4 regions of the Halobacillus sp. ABH2_015 genome follow, and region 1 is predicted to be linked to each of the others. Evidence: riboswitches for the same ligand, from Rfam matches in the RefSeq annotation. Region 1 holds a riboswitch; each other region holds the start of a gene.
What was found. Region 1 has a riboswitch for S-adenosylmethionine ahead of ACXAD6_RS08205 (phosphoadenylyl-sulfate reductase). Riboswitches for the same ligand answer to the same signal wherever they lie in the genome.
Positions count from the first base shown of each region.

Region 1 (4,915 bases):
CCTCGTAGGTAATAAGAAAGAAAAAGCCGTGCCTGAGAAAAAAGTGCCATATGGTATTGTCACCGTCAGTATGGGCGAGGGGATGAAGAAACTTTTCGAAAGCCTCGGAGCCACAGTAATCATCCAGGGTGGTCAAACGATGAATCCTAGTACCCAGGACTTATCGGAGGCTATTAAAGAAGCGCATGCAGAACGCGTGTTCATTCTTCCGAATAACAAAAACATCGTGATGGCAGCAGAACAGGCTGCAGAGATGGCGGAAGCGGAAGTGGCTGTCATCCCGACGAAGACCATTCCTCAAGGGATGAGTGCTATGCTTGGTTTCAATCCTGAAGCAGATCTCGATACGAACAAAGAAGAAATGACCAGTTTGATGTCAGAAGTGAAGACGGGGCAGATTACCTATGCCGTCCGGGACACCCAGATTGACGGACTTGATATTGAAAAGGGTCATTTTATGGGGATTTCCGACGGGAAGATATCAGCTACCGATAAAGACGCCCTCACAACAGCGAAAACACTGCTGAACCAGATGATTGATGAGGATGAAGATGAAATCCTTACTATTCTTACAGGGGAAGATGTGGACGATAAGGATGTGGCTGAACTGGAAGCTTATGTGGAAGAAACCTTTGAAGATTTAGAGGTGGAAATCCACCATGGTGGCCAGCCGATTTACAGCTATATCTTCTCTATCGAATAAAATGCAGCGCTTCTGGATTTAGAACAGCGTTCGCAGGCTGTCGGGATTTTTCCCGGCAGCCTTTTGTAATGGTCTATGGTCTGAATGCAGGAGCGGAGATGAAAGAAATGGTTTCACAGAGGATATTGATCGACCATTAGACAAACGCCTTGGCGGTTTGTTTTCTAAGCTTGTCATTCTATAAGCTGAAAGCGCAGTTCTCCATTAGAACTGCGCTTTTTTTAACCGTGTTTCCGTCTGCGGGTGCCGGTGCCGTTGAATATATTTTCGAACTGAGAAGATAACGGCAGCAGCATATCCGGCAAGAAGCAGGCTGTAGATGATAACTAAGGTCTGTTCACTCCATGTGGCATAGGTGAGCAGGGTCCGGCTGTTCGTCAAAATGATAAATCCACCCGCCGCTACCCCAAGCACGAGAGGGGGGAGTTTTTTCACAAGCCAGGCAGCGAGGGGGGCTGCAATAACGCCACCGATCACAAAGGCGAGCACAAGCATCCAGCTCAGCTCTTCCCACCCAAGGAAGATCAGGAAGCCGGCCGTAGCAGATAAAGTAACGATGAATTCACTTGTATCTACGGTGCCGATGACTTTTCTGGGAAGGATTCCTTTGCTGGATAAGAGAACAGGTGTATTTACCGGCCCCCAACCCCCGCCGCCCACGGCATCAAGAAAACCGCCCAGAAAACCTAAGGGAAACAAGAAGCGCCGTCGAAATGGTCTTTTTTCTGTATGCAAGGGCTTCACTCGATTCATCAGTAAAAAGCGGATGACCACATAAACGCCAAGCCCTAGTAAAAAAACGGAAATGTACGGACGGATCAGCTCACCTGGAATCCAGCTGAGCAGAGCAGCCCCGGCAAAGGCACTGATCCCTCCGGGGAGAGCAAGAGTCAAAACGAGACGCTTATCCACGTTGCCGAATTTATAATGGGAAAACCCGGAAGCTGCCGTTGTAGCAATCTGGGACAAATGAATAGAGGCGGAGGCCACCGCCGGAGCCATTCCATAGGCGAGGAGGATGGTGGAGGAGCTTAAACCAAATCCCATTCCGAGGGCTCCATCCATCAATTGAGCAAAGAATCCAACCAGTGAAAATATAAGTAATTTCTTCATCGTACCTCTCCTTTTGATTAAACACATAAGATTACTTGGTTTTAACCATGAAGAGGCACAAAAAAACCTCTTCATCCAGAAGAGGTCAAGCTTCCTCTCCTTATCTTTCAGACCACCGTCTGCTGGAATGAGCACCTTTTCCAATGTGAGGTTGCTGCGGGATCATCAGACCAGTTTCCTCCCCCGGCTCTTTATAAGGATTTATGTAGCCCGCGCTGAAAGCGGAATTCCTAAGTACATGAATAATATATTCAAAGCTAAAACATGGATGACGATTTGTCAATGGTTTACAATAAAATAAACAGAAAACTAGTAATATTTAAAATGCATGTTGACATATCTTTAAATCGGGTCTAATATTTGAATCAAATCTTTTGAACAAAATCTGGAAACATTTTTCTTATCGAGAGAGGTGGAGGGACTGGCCCTTGGAAGCCTCGGCAACGGATCTGTCGTCATGAACAGAAGCTGTGCCAATTCCAGCAGGTGATCAACACTTGGAAGGATAAGAAGAACGGTTGAATCATGTATAATGACTCTCCTTTCTTCTTACCATCAGAAGAAAGGTTTTTTTGTTGAAGATAAGAAAGGAGGAGCTTATGAATACGAGTGCACCGACATATGGAACATTCACCGGGGATCCTTTACTTCATATGGATATTGATGATGGACACAAAGGGGCAGAGAGTGTGATTCAATGGGCTTACGGGCATTATGGAAAACAGCTCGTTTATGCGTGCAGCTTCGGTGCTGAAGCGATCGTACTGCTTGACTTCATTGCAAAGGCACAGCCGGATGCCGACGTCGTTTTTCTGGACACTGGACTTCATTTCCAGGAAACCTATGATTTGATAGACAAAGTGAAAAAGAGGTATCCGGATTTGAACATCCATATGAAAAAGCCGGAATTGACAGTGGAAGAACAGGCAGAGGAATATGGTCCGGCCCTTTGGAAAAGGAATCCCGACCAATGCTGTGCCATCAGAAAAATCAAACCGCTGGAAGAAGCCCTGACAGGAGCGGCGGCCTGGATGTCGGGATTAAGAAGAGAACAATCTGCAAGCCGGAGTCATACGAACTTCGTCAACAAGGACGAACGCTTCCAGTCCATCAAGGTATGCCCCTTAATTCACTGGACATGGGAAGACGTATGGACTTATATCCGACTAAATAGCTTGGATTACAATGAATTACATGACCAAAGCTATCCAAGTGTCGGCTGCATCCCCTGCACAGCGAAAGCGCTGGATGACGGCCGTTCAGGAAGATGGCAGGGATTTGATAAAACCGAGTGTGGACTCCACACAGCGGGAGATACGAAACAATAAAGGAGAGATGAATGATGTCCATTATTCAACCGCATGGCGGGCAGTTAATCAATCGTTTTACAGCACAGCCGGATACGCTTCCGGAACAAAGGATCGAGCTTGATGCGATGGCGTTGAGTGATATCGATTTAATCGCTAATGGGGCATACAGTCCGCTTCAAGGATTTTTAACAAGGGAAGATTATGATCACGTCGTTGAAAATCTTCGTTTGAAAGACGGCACTCCCTGGAGTCTCCCGATCACACTGCCTGTTTCTGAAGAGCAGGCCCGTTCGTTACATGGTCAAGCGGCTCTTGTGAAAGATGGGGCAATCTACGGTGTGATCGAAATCGAAGACATTTACAAGCCGGATAAACAGAAAGAAGCTGCAAATGTTTACTTAACGACAGAAGACGCTCACCCGGGGGTCAGTAAACTTTACAAGCGCCCGGATTATTATGTCGGTGGCAGAATTGACGTATTCCATCGTCCGGAGCGGGAGCATTCAGACCATTACTACCTTGATCCCGAAGAGACAAGAGAACGATTCCAACAGGCCGGATGGGAAAAGGTTGTCGGTTTCCAAACGCGTAATCCTGTTCACCGTGCTCATGAATATATCCAAAAAGCGGCCCTGGAAAGCGTAGATGGACTATTTCTGAATCCGCTCGTAGGAGAAACGAAAAGCGACGATATCCCGAGTGATGTGCGCATGAGAAGTTATGAGGTACTCTTGGATGAATATTATCCGGAAAACCGGGTGACGCTGGCTGTTTTTAATGCGGCCATGCGCTATGCAGGCCCGCGGGAAGCCATCTTCCATGCGATTGTCCGGAAGAATTTCGGCTGCTCCCATTTCATAGTCGGGAGGGATCATGCAGGTGTCGGCGATTACTATGGTACATATGACGCTCAAAAAATCTTCAGCCACTTTGAAGAAGGAGAGCTGGAAATAACCCCGGTCTTTTTTGAGCACAGCTTCTACTGCAAAGCCTGTGAAGCAATGGCTTCTCATAAAACCTGCCCCCACAGCAAGGAGCATCACGTAATTTTATCAGGAACAAAAGTGCGCGAGCTGCTTCGGAGCGGCCAGAAACCACCGAAAACGTTCAGCCGTCCGGAGGTCGTGGAAGTGCTGATTGAAGGGCTTAAACAACAGACAGCGGATGTAAAGGGGTGAATGGAATGGCAACGAATTTAACATGGCATGAAGCTGCCGTCCAAAAAAAGGATTACCGGAGTAAAAATGGTCATTTCAGTGGTGTGCTCTGGTTCACCGGTCTCTCAGGGGCTGGTAAATCCAGCATTGCCAACCATTTGAACCGCCTTCTTTTTGAGCACGGCATCCAAACCTACCTGCTTGACGGGGATAACGTTCGTCATGGATTAAATCGGGATCTTGGTTTTTCTGAAGCCGACCGGACAGAGAACATCCGTCGGATCGGTGAAGTATCCAAATTGTTCACAGACAATGGTTCCATCGTTTTGACGGCTTTTATTTCTCCATACAGGGAGGACCGTGACCGGGTCCGATCCCTTTTGGAAGAGGAAGAATTCATGGAAGTCTTTGTCGACTGTCCTGTGGAGGAATGTGAAAGCCGGGATCCTAAAGGACTGTATAAAAAAGCAAGGGCTGGGGAAATCTCCGGTTTTACCGGGGTGGATGCTCCTTACGAGGCACCGGTGAATCCGGAATGTGTCGTTCGGTCTGACCAGCATTCCATCCAAACCTGTGCGGAACAGATTTTTCAACTTCTTATTGATAAAAAGTGGCTGAACGACAAGGAGGGA
Region 1 covers NZ_JBSWUG010000002.1:1,536,739-1,541,653, forward strand. Annotated here, with positions in the region: gene ACXAD6_RS08195 (DAK2 domain-containing protein) at 1-703, shown strand, start outside; gene ACXAD6_RS08200 (sulfite exporter TauE/SafE family protein) at 908-1,816, opposite strand; SAM riboswitch class I at 1,914-2,016, opposite strand; SAM riboswitch class I at 2,214-2,328, shown strand; gene ACXAD6_RS08205 (phosphoadenylyl-sulfate reductase) at 2,416-3,144, shown strand; gene sat (sulfate adenylyltransferase) at 3,159-4,304, shown strand; gene cysC (adenylyl-sulfate kinase) at 4,310-4,915, shown strand, end outside.

Region 2 (4,915 bases), 2.3 Mb from region 1:
ACCCTCGGTGGGTTCATCAGTTTCGAAGATGATTATCCACGGTTGGAATACGGAGATCTTCTGACCCATCCGACGCTGTACATGCACGTATTGTTCGGCCTTTCGACAGAACTGTTCATTTCTTCCGTCTTCTTAATGGATTATGCCAAGGAAGCCGAAGATTGGGACGCGTATGATACCTTCCGGAAACATGCTCTTTGGCTCGGACCTGTCAGCATCGCCGTCGCTATGCTGACCATTGGAACGTTTCCTGAAGAAGCTGGTTGGATCGTTGATAATATTGAGCAGAACTGGCTCATCTTCGGTCTTTCCTTATTGTTTTTCCTGATCGGCTATGTTCTTTTGTTTTTGAAAAAACCGGACGGAAGAAAGGGACGGGCCCGACCTGCCGTCATCATGATCGTGCTGCAGTACGGATTCGCTATTTATGCCTACGGATCCGCCCACCTGCCGTACTTGATTTACCCGGATTTAACAGTCAGCGATGGGTTCACCAACGCGTCCACCTTCTATCCGATGCTGATCGTTTACGCCGTCGGGTTCGGAATTTTGATTCCAGCCTTCTATTTATTCTGGAGGTTGTTCCTGAAAGACCGGCGCTACTTAAAGCAGCAGTAAGCACATGCAGCCACTTCCCTGCGGGGATGGCTGCTCTTTTTTGTTTACCCACTTTCTGTAAAAGGGTACTGAACTACAAAAAAGGAGAAACGCTATGACAGAACTATCGAACTCCTATTTGGAAGAAGCCATTGAAGACAGCCGTCCCTATGCTTCTCAAGGAAAGGTGAATATGAACCTTCCTGATTACGGGGAGGCAAATAAAGACTACCTCGGCGTCAGCATCATCACGACAGACGGCTCGAGTTACAGCGCCGGGGATCATGATAAATACATTCCGATGCAGAGTACCTCAAAAGTCATCAGCTTGATGCTTGCTCTCCAGGACTTCGGAAAGGACCGTGTTTTTCAAACTGTAGGAATGGAGCCGATGGGAGATTTCTTCAATTCCATCAGCCAGCTGGAATCCTATGACACAAGCAAGCCTTTCAATCCGATGATTAACGCGGGCGCCATCGCTACAGCTTCCCTTATTAAAGGACAGAGCGTGGAAAACCGGTTCGACCGCTACATGAATTTCTTAAAGAAAATCACCAGCAACGATCATCTAGAAATGAGCGGTGAGATGTACGAAGCAGAAAAGGCGAACGGCTCGCGCAACCGTTCCCTCGCCTACTTTATGCACAGCACAGGAACCCTTGTGACCGATGTGGAAGAAGCGCTGGATTTATACTATCGTATGAATTCAGTCATGATGTGCTGTCATGACTTTGCCCGGGTCGGCTTGTTCCTTGCTAAAGGCGGTCTCGATCCAGATACGGAAGAAAGCTTGATTCCTGCCCACCACCTAAGAACCGTAAAAGCCATCATGATGACCTCCGGGATGTACAACTCCTCCGGTCACTACGCAGTCGAAGCTGGATTCCCGTGTAAAAGCGGAGTATCCGGGAGCATCATCGGTACGGTTCCTGGAAGAATGGGCATCGGTGTCGTCGGCCCTGCCATTGATGAAAAGGGAAACAGTACAGCCGGCGGCGCTTTGATCAAAAAAATGTCCAGGGACCTGAAATTAAATATGTTCGGCATAGAAAATACAGAAAGGACGAAGGACCATGCCTTTTGATTACGATCTGGATTTTGATTCCATTGATTTCAGAGAAGAACCCGGAAAATACCGCGTCGGGCGCGGAGAACAGGGGGTGCTTCTCGTCGAGCCCTACAAAAGTGAAATTCTGCAGCACTGGCGCTTCAAAACACCTGAGATCGCAAAAGAGTCGTCAGAAAAAATCTACGCCATGTTCGAAGAGTATAAGAAAAACGATGATTTTGTCGGCATGGATATGGCCCGTAAATTCCTCCAGATGGGGTATACACGCTCGCGACGGTACGCCAATTATAAAGGCGGAAAAAAATACGATGACGATGGAGATATCAATGACCGGGATATAGATGAGGAAAAAGCAGAATCAGCCCGGATTTTCGAAGAGAAATGGATCAAAGTCCGCGAAGATGAAGAATACCTTGAGAAAAAACGGGCCCACCAAAAGGAATACGGATAAAATCAGGACGTTCCGATTAAAAATTGGAAAATCTTCCGCATGCATATTGTCAAAACTTTCTGAGTAGTGTAGAGTAGTCATCAACATTTACATGAACTTACAATTATATTCTTATCAAGAGAGGCAGAGGGACTGGCCCTGTGAAGCCTCAGCAACCCCTGGTATCGACCAGAAGGGTGCTAACTCCAGCAAGTTGTTGATCAACTTGAAAGATAAGAAGAAGCCTTGGATATCCAGGACGCCTTCTTCTTAGAGAAGGCGTCCTTTTTGTTTTCACACTGCTTCCTCTCTTGATCGGTTCATAAACGAAAGGAGTATTTTTATGTGTCACACGGAAACAAAATTCGTCCAGACAGGAAACCAGCGGAACGAACCGTATGGAGCGATCAACCCACCGGTTTACTTTTCCACCCCTTACCGGCACCCAGGGCTCGGGGAATCTACAGGGTTTGATTATACGCGGACGGGCAACCCGACAAGAAAAATCCTGGAAGCCTCCATCGCCGATATCGAAGAAGGTGATGCAGGTTTTGCCTTCAGTTCCGGAATGTCCGCCATCCAGACCGTCCTCTCTCTTTTCCGCGAAGGAGATGAAATTCTCGTATCCGAAGATTTATATGGAGGGACCTACCGCTTATTTGAACATATGAAGGAGCGTTACCGTCTGCAGTTTACCTACCTGGAAAACGAAAAGCTGAATGACCTGCCTTCTTATGTGACCGAACGTACGAAAGCCGTTTACATTGAAACTCCGACAAATCCGCTCATGCACCAAACCGACATCAGGCAGATGGCCGGACTAGCAGAAAAACAAGACCTCCTGCTGATAGTCGACAACACCCTTTATACACCAGTTCTCCAGCAGCCGCTGAAGGAAGGAGCGGACGTCGTCATTCACAGCGCGACGAAATACCTGGCCGGACATAACGATGTTCTGGCCGGACTGCTTGTCAGTAAAGGCGCAGACATCAGCGAAAAGCTCGCTTTTCATCAAAATACATCCGGAGCTGTCCTGTCGCCGTTTGACTCCTGGCTCGTCATGCGCGGCATGAAAACCCTGCCTCTACGAATGAGGCAGCATGAAGGCAACGCGAAAGCCGTCGTTCAATTCTTGGAGGATCATCCATGTGTGAGTGATATTTTCTACCCAGGAAAAGGCGGCATGGTGTCCTTCCGACTAAAGGAAGAAGCCTGGATCGATCCTTTTCTAAGAGGATTGAATTTAATCAGTTTCGCGGAAAGTCTCGGAGGTGTGGAAAGCTTCATCACCTACCCCGCCACCCAGACCCACGCCGATATCCCTGAAGAAGAACGCGTCCGCTACGGCGTGTGCAATAAACTGCTCCGTTTTTCCGTAGGCGTGGAGCACATCGATGATCTTTTGAGAGATCTTCAATCTACTTTGAGTCAATTACCTAAGGAGGAATCCGTCCAATGAATACCCATTCCCTGCAGACCCGCCTGCTTCACAACGACCAGAAGTTCGATCCGCAGACCGGAGCGGTGAGTGTCCCGATCCAACAGGCCTCAACCTTTCACCAACAGGATTTTGACACACCGGGGGATTACGACTACAGCCGGTCGGGAAACCCGACAAGAACAGCGTTGGAAGAGACGATCGCCGGCCTTGAAAACGGCACGAAAGGCTTTGCTTTCGCCTCCGGAATGGCAGCGATTTCCACAGCGTTCATGCTTTTATCCAAAGGGGATCACATCGTTATAACCAAGGACGTATACGGGGGGACTTTCCGAATGATCCACGATGTTCTCCACCGCTTTGGAATCGATCACACCTTTGTTGACATGACCGATCTTCATGAAGTGGCTACAGCCATAAAGCCGAATACGAAGCTGTTATATATTGAAACTCCTTCCAATCCAACACTTGAAATCACTGATATAAGGGCAGTGGCAAAACTCGCCAAAGCGAACAACTGCCTCACCTTTGTCGATAACACCTTTATGACACCAGCCCTGCAGCGTCCGCTCGACCTTGGCGCCGATCTTGTCCTCCATAGTGCAACGAAGTTCATTGCCGGACACAGTGATGTCGTTGCCGGCTTAGCTGTGACCAACAGGGAAGATGTCGCAGAGGCTCTTTCTTTTCTACAGAATTCTTTCGGATCTATTCTGGGCGCACACGATTGCTGGCTCGTGCTCCGCGGCCTGAAGACACTCCACTGCCGAATCACCCAATCATCTCAATCAGCGGCAAAAGTCGCAGAAGCTTTATCCAGTCACCCTCTGGTCGAGCACGTGTACTACCCAGGCTTCCGCTGTCATCCGGGGAATTCCACCCACACGTATCAATCCGACGGGTATGGAGCCGTTCTATCGTTCCGCCTCCGTGACGAGGAGGCGGTCCGCCAATTCACAAAAGCGGTCGAAATTCCGGTGTATGCCGTAAGTCTTGGAGCTGTCGAGTCGATCTTATCGTACCCGGCGCGGATGTCCCATGCCTCCATGCCTAAGGAGGAACGGGCCAAACGCGGCATCACGGACGGACTGCTGCGTTTATCGGTCGGATTGGAAAAGCCGGAGGACCTGATCGCAGACTTTTCGCAGGCTTTGAACCAAATCGAACGGACTACTGAAGACAGGAGGGTGAGTATATGACATTACGTGAAGCCCTCCATAGACAAACACTGGTCGGAGACGGGGCGATGGGGACTCTTCTTTATTCCTACGGGGTCGACCAGTGTTTCGAGGAACTGAACCTTTCGCATCCAGAAGAAGTGAAAAGCGTTCATGACGCTTACGTCCAGGCAGGAGCCGATTTGATTCAAACCAATACGTAC
Region 2 covers NZ_JBSWUG010000002.1:3,805,211-3,810,125, reverse strand. Annotated here, with positions in the region: gene ACXAD6_RS19735 (cytochrome d ubiquinol oxidase subunit II) at 1-618, shown strand, start outside; gene glsA (glutaminase A) at 713-1,681, shown strand; gene ACXAD6_RS19725 (DUF4385 domain-containing protein) at 1,671-2,117, shown strand; SAM riboswitch class I at 2,226-2,336, shown strand; gene ACXAD6_RS19720 (methionine biosynthesis PLP-dependent protein) at 2,440-3,555, shown strand; gene metC (cystathionine beta-lyase) at 3,552-4,733, shown strand; gene ACXAD6_RS19710 (bifunctional homocysteine S-methyltransferase/methylenetetrahydrofolate reductase) at 4,730-4,915, shown strand, end outside.
Region 2: another riboswitch for S-adenosylmethionine. It lies ahead of ACXAD6_RS19720 (methionine biosynthesis PLP-dependent protein); the one in region 1 lies ahead of ACXAD6_RS08205 (phosphoadenylyl-sulfate reductase).

Region 3 (4,915 bases), 1.0 Mb from region 1:
GTTTCCGAATTATATGCACCGATCAGCGGTAAAGTTGTAGAAGTGAATGAAGATTTGGAAGACAGCCCTGAGTTTGTGAATGAGTCTCCTTATGATAAAGCCTGGATGGTTGTTGTTGAACCAAGCGATTCTTCAGAAGTTGAGCAGCTGATGTCTTCTGAAGAATATGAAGCGATGATTGATGAAGATTAATCAAAACAAGTAAGCCCGTTGTACAGGCAGGACTGATGATTCCTTGTCTGACATGATCGTGCTTGATCTTAATCATGTTCAGACCATGCCATATGGCATGGTCTGTTTCTATATAGTAGGTGATGAAGATGGATGGAGAACGGATTTTGATTGTTGAAGGGATTACAGATAAGAAGAAATTGAACAAAGTACTGGATGAGAAAATCGAAATCATCTGTACCCATGGGACGCTCGGTATTGAGCGAATGGAAGAAATGATCTTTGAACATAACCTGGATGAACGATCGGTCTATATCCTTGTGGATGAAGATGATTCCGGTTTTAAACTACGGAAGATGCTGACAGAGGAACTTCCGCACGCAGAGCATATTTATATTGATAAAGCCTTTAGAGAAGTGGCGGCTACTCCCGAGCCGGAACTCGCCCGTGCCCTGTTAAGCCGTCATTTCAGCGTGAAGTCGATGTATTTAATTTAGGAGGAAGCTTTGCAGAATTTAATACAAAATGAGGCAGCCTGGGTGCTGTCCTCGGATGAAAAAACGATGACATTTATTCACAGCCCTTTTTGCGGGACGTGCCACCTTGCCCGCAAGATGCTGATAACTTTGGAAGAGATGTATAAAAAAACACTATTCTCGGAAATGAACGCCTCTCTGCATCCTGCATTGATGGAACAATATCGAGTGGAAAGTGTTCCATGCCTCTTGATTACCCATAAAGGAGAAGTTCTTGAAAAGGTCTATGCTTTTCAATCCGTCCCACACATGTATGAAAAGATCATTCCCTATCTATAACCCGCCTTTATTCCCCGGGAAATGACAAGATAAAAACGGTAAAAAACCCGTCCTGCATAGGCAGGGCGGGTTTTATTCATCGGCCGTATGACCAGTGATAAGCGGGTGGTAGGCCTTCCGCTGTTTTGATGATTAAACAATTTCCCCCAGGGACTGGACGATATCGAGAAAGGAAGCTTTATCACCGAACGATTCGTGGACCCTGCCTTCCTGATCTATGATAATAGTGGAAGGGACGCCCTTGCAGCCGAACGTATCGTATAAGCTTCGCCAATCATCAATCAAGGTAGGCTGGTTAAGAAATTTTTCAGCATATTCCTTTCCGGCATCAGGGCTGCGTTCACGACCGGGAACGTTAATCGTAACCAGCTCCACTTTTTCTTTGTCCATCGTTTCAAAGAGCTGCTCTTTTTTAGGTAAGTCTCTCCCGCAGTCAGGACACCAGGATGCCCAGAAAGTCAGGACGATCACCTTTCCGAAATGGTCGCTCAGACGATAGGTGGAGGGCTGATTTATATAAGAAAGCTCAAATTGAGGAGCACGTTCCTTCATGATTTCATCTCCTTACTGTAAAAATATACCTGATTATTATCTTTGACGTCCGTATAGACTCCATGCTAACATAACATATAATTTCACAGCGACATCATAACTTATCCAGAGTGGTGGAGGGACTGGCCCTTTGAAACCCGGCAACCGGCAAAAGCACGGTGCTAAATCCTGCGGAGCGTAAAGCTTTGATAGATGAGATCCACTAAAGTCTCTTCTATTTTAGGAGAGACTTTTTTGCATATCCAGATGTTCTTCTTTTCTGAAAAGTAGCTCATTTATGTTGACACGCTGGTGGCAGAGTGCTAAAATCCACTTTGTAGTTATGAAATGAATTAAAGCAGTAATAATTTAATAAGCTAAAATCTCTTATCCAGAGTGGCGGAGGGACTGGCCCTACGATGCCCGGCAACCAGCAGGTGTAACCGACCTGTCAAGGTGCCAAATCCTGCAGAGCATAACAGCTCTGACAGATGAGAGAACAGAAGATACATTGTTATTGAAACGCCATTCTGTTCTCGAACAGAATGGCGTTTTTTGAATGGGAGGGAACACATCATGATTACAATCAAGGATCTTTCTAAAGTTTTTCAAACGAAGGATCGGGAAGTGAAAGCTGTTGATGGCTTAAGCCTTACAATAAATAAAGGGGAAATCTACGGTGTCATTGGTTATAGTGGAGCGGGTAAAAGTACTTTTATCCGGCTGTTGAACCGACTGGAGGATCCAACAGAGGGCAGCATCCACGTCGGTGATCAGGATTTAACGGGCCTCAGTAAGAATAAACTGCGTATCGCCCGCCAGGATATCGGAATGATTTTTCAGCACTTCAACCTGCTTTGGTCCAGAACGGTTTATGATAACATCGCTTTTCCGTTGGAAATTGCCGGTGTACCAAAGGAAGAACGGAGCAAAAGAGTGAACGAACTGATCGATCTGGTCGGTTTATCCGGCAGAGGAAACTCCTACCCATCCCAGTTGAGTGGTGGACAGAAACAGCGTGTAGGAATTGCCAGGGCGCTGGCCAACAACCCGAAAGTCCTCCTTTGTGATGAAGCGACATCCGCTCTGGATCCGGAAACGACAGACTCCATATTGGATCTTCTTGTAGACATCAATGAAAAACTCGGACTGACCATAGTTTTGATTACTCACGAAATGCATGTCATTCGTAAGATCTGTCATCAGGTGGCAGTCATGGAGCAGGGGAAAATCGTTGAAAAGGGAGATGTTCTGGACGTATTTCTTCATCCAGATCAGCCAGTGACGAAGAAATTCGTCGATCAGGTGATGGGTGATCAGGAAAAAGAGCACTCTCTGAAATTGATCAAAGATAAGTACCAGTCCGGAAAAATTGTCCGGCTGCATTTTGTAGGAGAGAGTACCAACCAAGCGCTGATCAGTGAGGTCTCCAGGAAGTTCGTCCTGGATGTGAATATTCTTCACGGGAAGATCACGCAGACGCAAAAAGGAGCTTACGGAACGATGTTTGTTCAGTTTGAAGGAGACGATGAGGAAGCAGCCCGGGCAATCGAATATATACGCTCGACTTCTGTGGAAGTGGAGGTGAACCCGGATGCTTAATGGATTACTGCCAAACGTACGCATGGAAGACATGATTACAGCAACAAATGAAACGTTGTATATGACTCTGATTTCCGTAGCCGGCACATTTATCCTCGGGATTCTGCTCGGCCTGCTGCTTTATTTATCTGGTCCGGGAGGGCTCTGGCAGAACAAAGTGGTCAATGCAGTGACAGCTTCTGTCGTAAACATTTTCCGTGCCATTCCTTTTATTATATTGATCCTGCTTCTGTTCCCGTTTACAGACTTCTTGATTGGAACGATCCGCGGTCCGAACGCAGCCCTTCCGGCGTTAATTATCGGAGGAGCTCCGTTTTACGCGAGACTTGTTGAGATTGCATTGAAGGAAGTGGAAAAAGGTGTCGTAGAGGCAGCGAAGGCGATGGGGGCTAAATCATCAACGATCATCTTCAAAGTCCTGCTGCCTGAATCCATGCCTGCCCTTATTTCAGGAATTACGGTGACCGCCATTGCACTGATTGGTTATACCGCCGTGGCGGGTGCGATTGGTGCCGGTGGTCTTGGAGACTTTGCTTATTTCTACGGTTTCCAGCGTAGTAATTTTGATGTGGTCTTCATTTGCACGGTGCTTATCATTATTATTGTGTTTATTTTCCAATTCATCGGTGATTATGCTTCCCGTAAATTGGACAAAAGATAAAAAACAAAAGGGAGAGATTATTCATGAAAAAAATCTGGACAACAGCGGTTGCGCTGTTATTCGTTCTTGTTCTTGCCGCCTGCGGTTCTTCTGAGGAAGATTCCTCCAGCGGTGAAGGAAATACGGAAATTACAGTAGGAGCAACAAGTGTTCCTCACGCTGAAGTTCTTGAAGAAGCAAAGCCGCTTCTTGAAGAAGAAGGGATCACGTTAAATATCGAGGAATACCAGGATTACATCCTTCCAAACCAGGATTTGGCCGAAGGACGTATTGATGCAAACTATTTCCAGACGATTCCTTATATGGAACTTCAAGAGCAGGATAATGATGATTACGATTTTGCCAATCTCGGCGGGATTCACATTGAGCCGATCGGTGTGTACTCCCAAAAGTATGACAACCTTGAAGACGTAGAAGAAGGTACCGAGTTCGTCATGAGCCGTTCTGTATCCACCCACGGCCGTGTATTGACACTTCTTGAAAAAGAAGGGTTGATCAAACTGGATGAGAGTGTAGAAAAAGTGGATGCCACGGTCAATGATATTGTCGAGAACCCTAAAAACCTTCAGTTTGATACCGGCGTGGACGCAGCCGGCCTTCCTGAAGTGTACAACAAAGAGGAAGAAGTCCTTGTAGCGATTAACACGAACTACGCGATTGAAGCGGACCTTGTACCAAAAGATGATGCGATCATCCTTGAAGGGACAAACTCCCCTTATGTGAACGTCATCGCTGCTCAAAGCAAAGACGAGGACAACGAGGCACTGAACACGCTAGTGGAAGTCCTTCGTTCTGAAGACATTCAAACTTTTATTGAAGAGGAATACGAAGGAGCAGTTATCCCTGTTTCCGACGATTCTGAATAACGGATAAAATAAGTGACTGCGGTTTATACTAACCGCAGTCACTTATTATTTATGGGAGGTTTTAACATGCAGGATCAGAATATGACGTGGACGCAGACATATTTACATGATTATAAAGAAGGAATGGGTGTCTTTGCGGAACACATGCCTGAAGTCGCCCACCAGTTCAGTCAATTTTCCCAGGAATGTTTTAAAGCCGGAGAGCTTTCACAAAAAGACAAGCAGCTGATGGCTCTCGGAATCAGTATCGTGGCCCAGGATGAATACTG
Region 3 covers NZ_JBSWUG010000002.1:2,566,024-2,570,938, reverse strand. Annotated here, with positions in the region: gene gcvH (glycine cleavage system protein GcvH) at 1-192, shown strand, start outside; gene ACXAD6_RS13630 (toprim domain-containing protein) at 321-668, shown strand; gene ACXAD6_RS13625 (thioredoxin family protein) at 678-986, shown strand; gene ACXAD6_RS13620 (TlpA family protein disulfide reductase) at 1,119-1,538, opposite strand; SAM riboswitch class I at 1,637-1,737, shown strand; SAM riboswitch class I at 1,902-2,015, shown strand; gene ACXAD6_RS13615 (methionine ABC transporter ATP-binding protein) at 2,094-3,119, shown strand; gene ACXAD6_RS13610 (methionine ABC transporter permease) at 3,112-3,780, shown strand; gene ACXAD6_RS13605 (MetQ/NlpA family ABC transporter substrate-binding protein) at 3,804-4,646, shown strand; gene ACXAD6_RS13600 (carboxymuconolactone decarboxylase family protein) at 4,713-4,915, shown strand, end outside.
Region 3: another riboswitch for S-adenosylmethionine. It lies ahead of ACXAD6_RS13615 (methionine ABC transporter ATP-binding protein); the one in region 1 lies ahead of ACXAD6_RS08205 (phosphoadenylyl-sulfate reductase).

Region 4 (4,915 bases), 1.4 Mb from region 1:
CATTAACTTCGTCCTCGGCAGCATTCTCCACGGTGATTTTTTCTTTGCCGACTGTAAAGGAAGCATCATCCATGTTCGTTAAGAATCTGATCTCAGTCGGAACCGCTTCAATTTCATACGTCTTGTACATCCCAGGAATCACGGTTGTTTTTTTGACAGACAAAAGCGGGCTGCCGTATTCATCGCGGATGATGGTATCGAACCGCTGTTGTCCGCTGACGGCTTCCAGCATCTGTTCACGGATGGTCTCCCAATCATTTTCCTTCATATACTGCAGGTATTCCTTTTCATTCAGCCATGCTTTTTCATCCAGGGACAACTCACTTACAAAAGCTCCCGCATCATTATTCGTGACCGCACGATCCATCGCCCGGATCTTCGTCGTCGGGTCAAGCATCGATGACAAAATCAAATGAGCGGTCAGCAGCACAACAAAAACCGCCCCTATCGAGATCAGCGTGATTTTCTTTTTCCGCGGTATCGGTGGTCTTGGCGCTTTTGCTCCCGACCGGGTCAGCGGAGCATCCTTGGGTGCACCACATTCGGTACAAAAGGTTTCTTCCCCGCCCATCTCATGACCGCAGTGTTTACATACTTCCATCCAGCGACCTCCCTCGCCCTTGAAGGTGTTTCCCCGCCTGCTATGTACCTTCCTCCCTTCCCCTGATTTAGTTCCATATAATGGGGAGTAATTAACTATACTCAAACGGCCGGGGGTGTATGACTGTCCCTTTTTCCATAAAAAAGAAGAGGACATCCCTCCATGGGACGCCCTCTTCTTCCTATTTGTCTATTTACTTTATAAACTTCACGCAGACCGGCTCGGGTACGAATACATCGGACTGAACAAGCGTCAGCCTGCCGGTTGATTTGTCCCGCTCGAACAACGTCATCGTATTGGACTTCTGGTTCGTCGCAATCAGGAACTCCTCGGAAGGATCCATCACGAAATCACGCGGCCAGTTCCCTTCTGTCGAGGTCCACTCTACAAAAGTAAGTTTCCCTGTATCCTGGTTAACTTCATAAACAGCGATGGAATTATGCCCGCGGTTGCCGGCATAAACAAACTGTCCATCTGAAGAAATATGAATGGCACTGCCATCATTGGTTTCATCAAAGTCCTTAGGGATTGCGGCAATGGCCTGCTGCTCGGTGAAGCTGCCGTCCTTTTCATCATAATGAAGGACAAGCACTTCTGAGCTGAGCTCCGTCATCACGTAGGCATACTTTTTGTTCGGGTGGAAAGTAATGTGACGCGGACCGGAACCCGGTTTCGTGTTGAACACCTGCACCTGGCTCAACTCGCCATTGTCTACGGCGTAAGTAATAACACGATCGCTGCCAAGGTCAATCGCTATCACGTATTTTTCATCAGGGGTAAAGCCTGCATAGTGCATGTGCGGCTTTTCCTGACGCTCATGAGGGCCGGTACCTTCATGCTCCACGATTGAAACTGCAGGATTCAACGATCCATCTTCATTGGTCAGGTAGGAGACCACTTCTTTTGTATGATAGTTAGCCGTGACAACATTGTTATTCAAATGATCCACGCTCACGTGACACGGCGGAGAGCCCGCAGCTGTCTGAGCGTTTAATTTTGTGAGTTCTCCCGTTTCTGCATTGATAGAAAAGGACGTGACACCGCCGTTTTCCCCGTCTTTGGAAACCGCGTAAAGATTCTTTTGATCATCACTCACGGTGACGTACGTAGGGTTCTGCAATTCTGCAGCCAGCTGAATATTTTTCAGTTCCTTAGCGTCTGTATCCAGGGTGAACTGATAGACGCCTTTACTTTCCTGTTTGGTGTACGTACCGATGTAACCAACATATTCCGGCATAGTAAAACTCCTTTATTGAATAGTATCAGTAATTACCATACCCATTATCTCATAAAGACAAAAGAGGCTGAATCATTATCCATTTATGAATATCGAAAGTTATTAAAATCTCTGCTCATAAATCTAAAAGCAGCTCTACCTGTAAGGTATCATCTAATCAGTGAAACGTTATGTAGCCGCAGGAACCATCGGAGAATGGATGATGGACGAATTGATAGATGCCTTCATTTTTCTCGTGAAGTGCCCCGCATAATTGAAAGAATCGGCAAGCCCTAATGTTAAAGCGGTTCACACGTTCACCACCAGTCACAGAACAAAATGAATTTTCTAACTTTTCTATCAAATCCATTGACACCTATCCTTTCCCCTGCTAACATGGCACTTAACCAAATAAAGGAAGAACATCTTATCCAGAGAGGTGGAGGGACTGGCCCTGTGAAACCCGGCAACCGCTATATTGATAGCAAGGTGCCAAATCCTACTGAGTGAATGCTCAGGAAGATAAGAGATGCTTACAATCTCTAACCTCTCTATCTTTGATAGAGAGGTTTTATAGTTTCCAATTGAATACCGATTTCTTATCCAGAGAGGCAGAGGGACTGGCCCGTTGACGCCCGGCAACCAGCAAGCAACAGCTTGAAAAGGTGCTAATTCCTGCAGGAGACAATCCTGGAAGATAAGAAGAGCCGAGAGCCCTCTTCTTATTTTTGTGAAGAGGGCTCTTACTATTTTAAAAACAGGAGTTGTTCCATAAATGACGACAGTACTTCTAGACGGCATCCGCACCCCCTTCGGTAAGTGGAAAGGGGCTTTGAAAAAGAAATCCGCAGCAGAACTTGGGTCTCATGCGCTGAGCGCTCTATTAGAGAGAAACCCAGCCGCGAAAAAAGCAGATGGCGTGCTCCTCGCCCAGGTGATTCAGGCGGGAGGAGGCCAAAATCCTGCGAGACAGGCCGCTTATCAAGCGGGGGTGGATATCGCTACACCCGCTATCACACTGAACAATGTCTGTTTGGGAGGCATCGCTACAGTTACCGACGCCTCCCGGAGGCTGCAATTGAAGGAAGGGGAGCTGTATATCGTCGGCGGATTCGACTCGATGACGAATGCTCCTCATACCGCTCCTGTCCGAGCTTCCTCCGGACTTGGTCACAGCCTGCTGAAGGACACCTTACTGAACGACGGGTTATGGTGCGCCTTGAGCGATGTATCGATGGGAGCTCTCACCGATGAGAAAAACCGCTCCTTCGACATCAGCCGGGAGGAACAAGATGAATACGCCGCCCTTTCCCAGCAGCGGGCAGCGGACGCTCAGGAAAATGGCTGGCTGGAGCCGGAAATCGCTCCTTTTACTGAACGACTCGCAGAAGATGAAGGCATCCGTAAAGGGACGACAGCCGAAAAATTATCAAATCTCTCTCCCGCCTTTTCACGCGAAGGCACGATCACCGCAGGCAATGCCTCTCAAATGACGGACGGCGCGAGCGTTGGGATCGTTACCACGAAGGAAAAAGCGGAAGCCCTCGGCCAACAGCCACTGGCGGAAATCATCGACTGGTCAGAGATTGCCGGACCGGATCCGAGTTTACAAACGAAGCCATCACAGGCCATTCAGAAGCTGTTAGACAAACATCAGCTGACCACGGACGATATCGATTTGTTTGAAATCAATGAAGCCTTTGCCAGTGTCGTGATTGCCAGCTGCCGGGAACTCGGAATTGATTATGACCGCGTCAATGTGAACGGCGGTGCGATCGCTCTCGGCCACCCTTTAGGCGGGACAGGCTTCCGGCTCGTTCTGACGCTTGCCCATGAACTGAAACGACGCGGCGGAGGGAAAGGCATCGCTTCCCTTTGCGGCGGTGGCGGCCAGGGGATGGCCCTGTTGATCGACGTTCCCCATTCATAATTCGAAAGGAGACAAGTCCCATGAATACACCCATTACAGCTCAGCGTTCCCCTTACCTGTGGGAACCATCAAACGAACGCATCGAACAGTCGCATATCAAAGCTTTTGCTAACTATACCAACCAGGCGCTCTTCCCTTATGAACGTTTCCACCGCTGGTCCGTTTCCCACCTTTCCGAGTTTTGGTCGGCCGTATGGGATTACGCAGGGATCATCGGAGAAAAGGGAGACCGTGTGTTTGTTCCCGGTCCTTCGATGCCGGATAGTGCATGGTTTCCGGACGCCCGCTTGAATTTCGCTGAAAACCTGCTGCGCGGGTCGCTTGACCGGATCGCGGCTTATGAAGCGAATGAGGAAGGACTCACCCGAAGCATCACGCTGCAGGAACTGAAACAATCCGTGGCCAAAGCCCAGGAAGGGTTCAAACAATTGGGTGTCCAGGAAGGTGACTGTGTCGCCGGCATCACGACGAACGATATCCAGGGACTCGTCGCTCTGCTTGCTACGACATCACTAGGCGCCACCTGGACATCCTGCTCCCCGGACTTCGGAACAAAAGGAATCGTCGACCGCATTGGTCAGGTGAAACCGAAAGTATTGATCGCGGCACTCTCCTATCAATATAAGCAGAAGCCCTTCGATATCGAAGATAAAATCAAACAGACGACCAAGCACCTGGAAGGACTATCCGCGGTCGTCACGTTCGGAGGAGAAACGTCAATTGAAGGCATCCCGACTCTATCCTGGGACGAGCTTTGCCGCAATGAAGCCGAAGAGCCTGTGTTCCAACCCGTTGCCTTCAACCATCCCCTGTATATTTTATATACATCCGGAACGACGGGGCTTCCGAAAGCGATCGTCCATTCTGTCGGAGGCACTCTTCTGCAGCATGTAAAAGAACACCAGCTCCACTGTGATGTTCAGCAGGATGATGTGTTGTTCTGGTACACCAACACCGCCTGGATGATGTATCCGTGGCTCGTTTCCGGACTCGCCAGTGAAGCCGCCATCCTGTTGTATGACGGCTCTCCCGTAAGAAAGGAATCCCTCACCCATTTGTGGGACATTGCGGATGAAGCCGGCATCACCCATTTCGGCACAAGCCCGAAATATTTAGACACACTGATGAAAGAAGAAGTGGATTTGAAAAGCAGTCATTCGCTTCACTC
Region 4 covers NZ_JBSWUG010000002.1:2,927,546-2,932,460, forward strand. Annotated here, with positions in the region: gene ACXAD6_RS15350 (TcaA NTF2-like domain-containing protein) at 1-601, opposite strand, end outside; gene ACXAD6_RS15355 (lactonase family protein) at 795-1,838, opposite strand; SAM riboswitch class I at 2,242-2,346, shown strand; SAM riboswitch class I at 2,414-2,521, shown strand; gene ACXAD6_RS15360 (acetyl-CoA C-acyltransferase) at 2,593-3,747, shown strand; gene ACXAD6_RS15365 (acetoacetate--CoA ligase) at 3,768-4,915, shown strand, end outside.
Region 4: another riboswitch for S-adenosylmethionine. It lies ahead of ACXAD6_RS15360 (acetyl-CoA C-acyltransferase); the one in region 1 lies ahead of ACXAD6_RS08205 (phosphoadenylyl-sulfate reductase).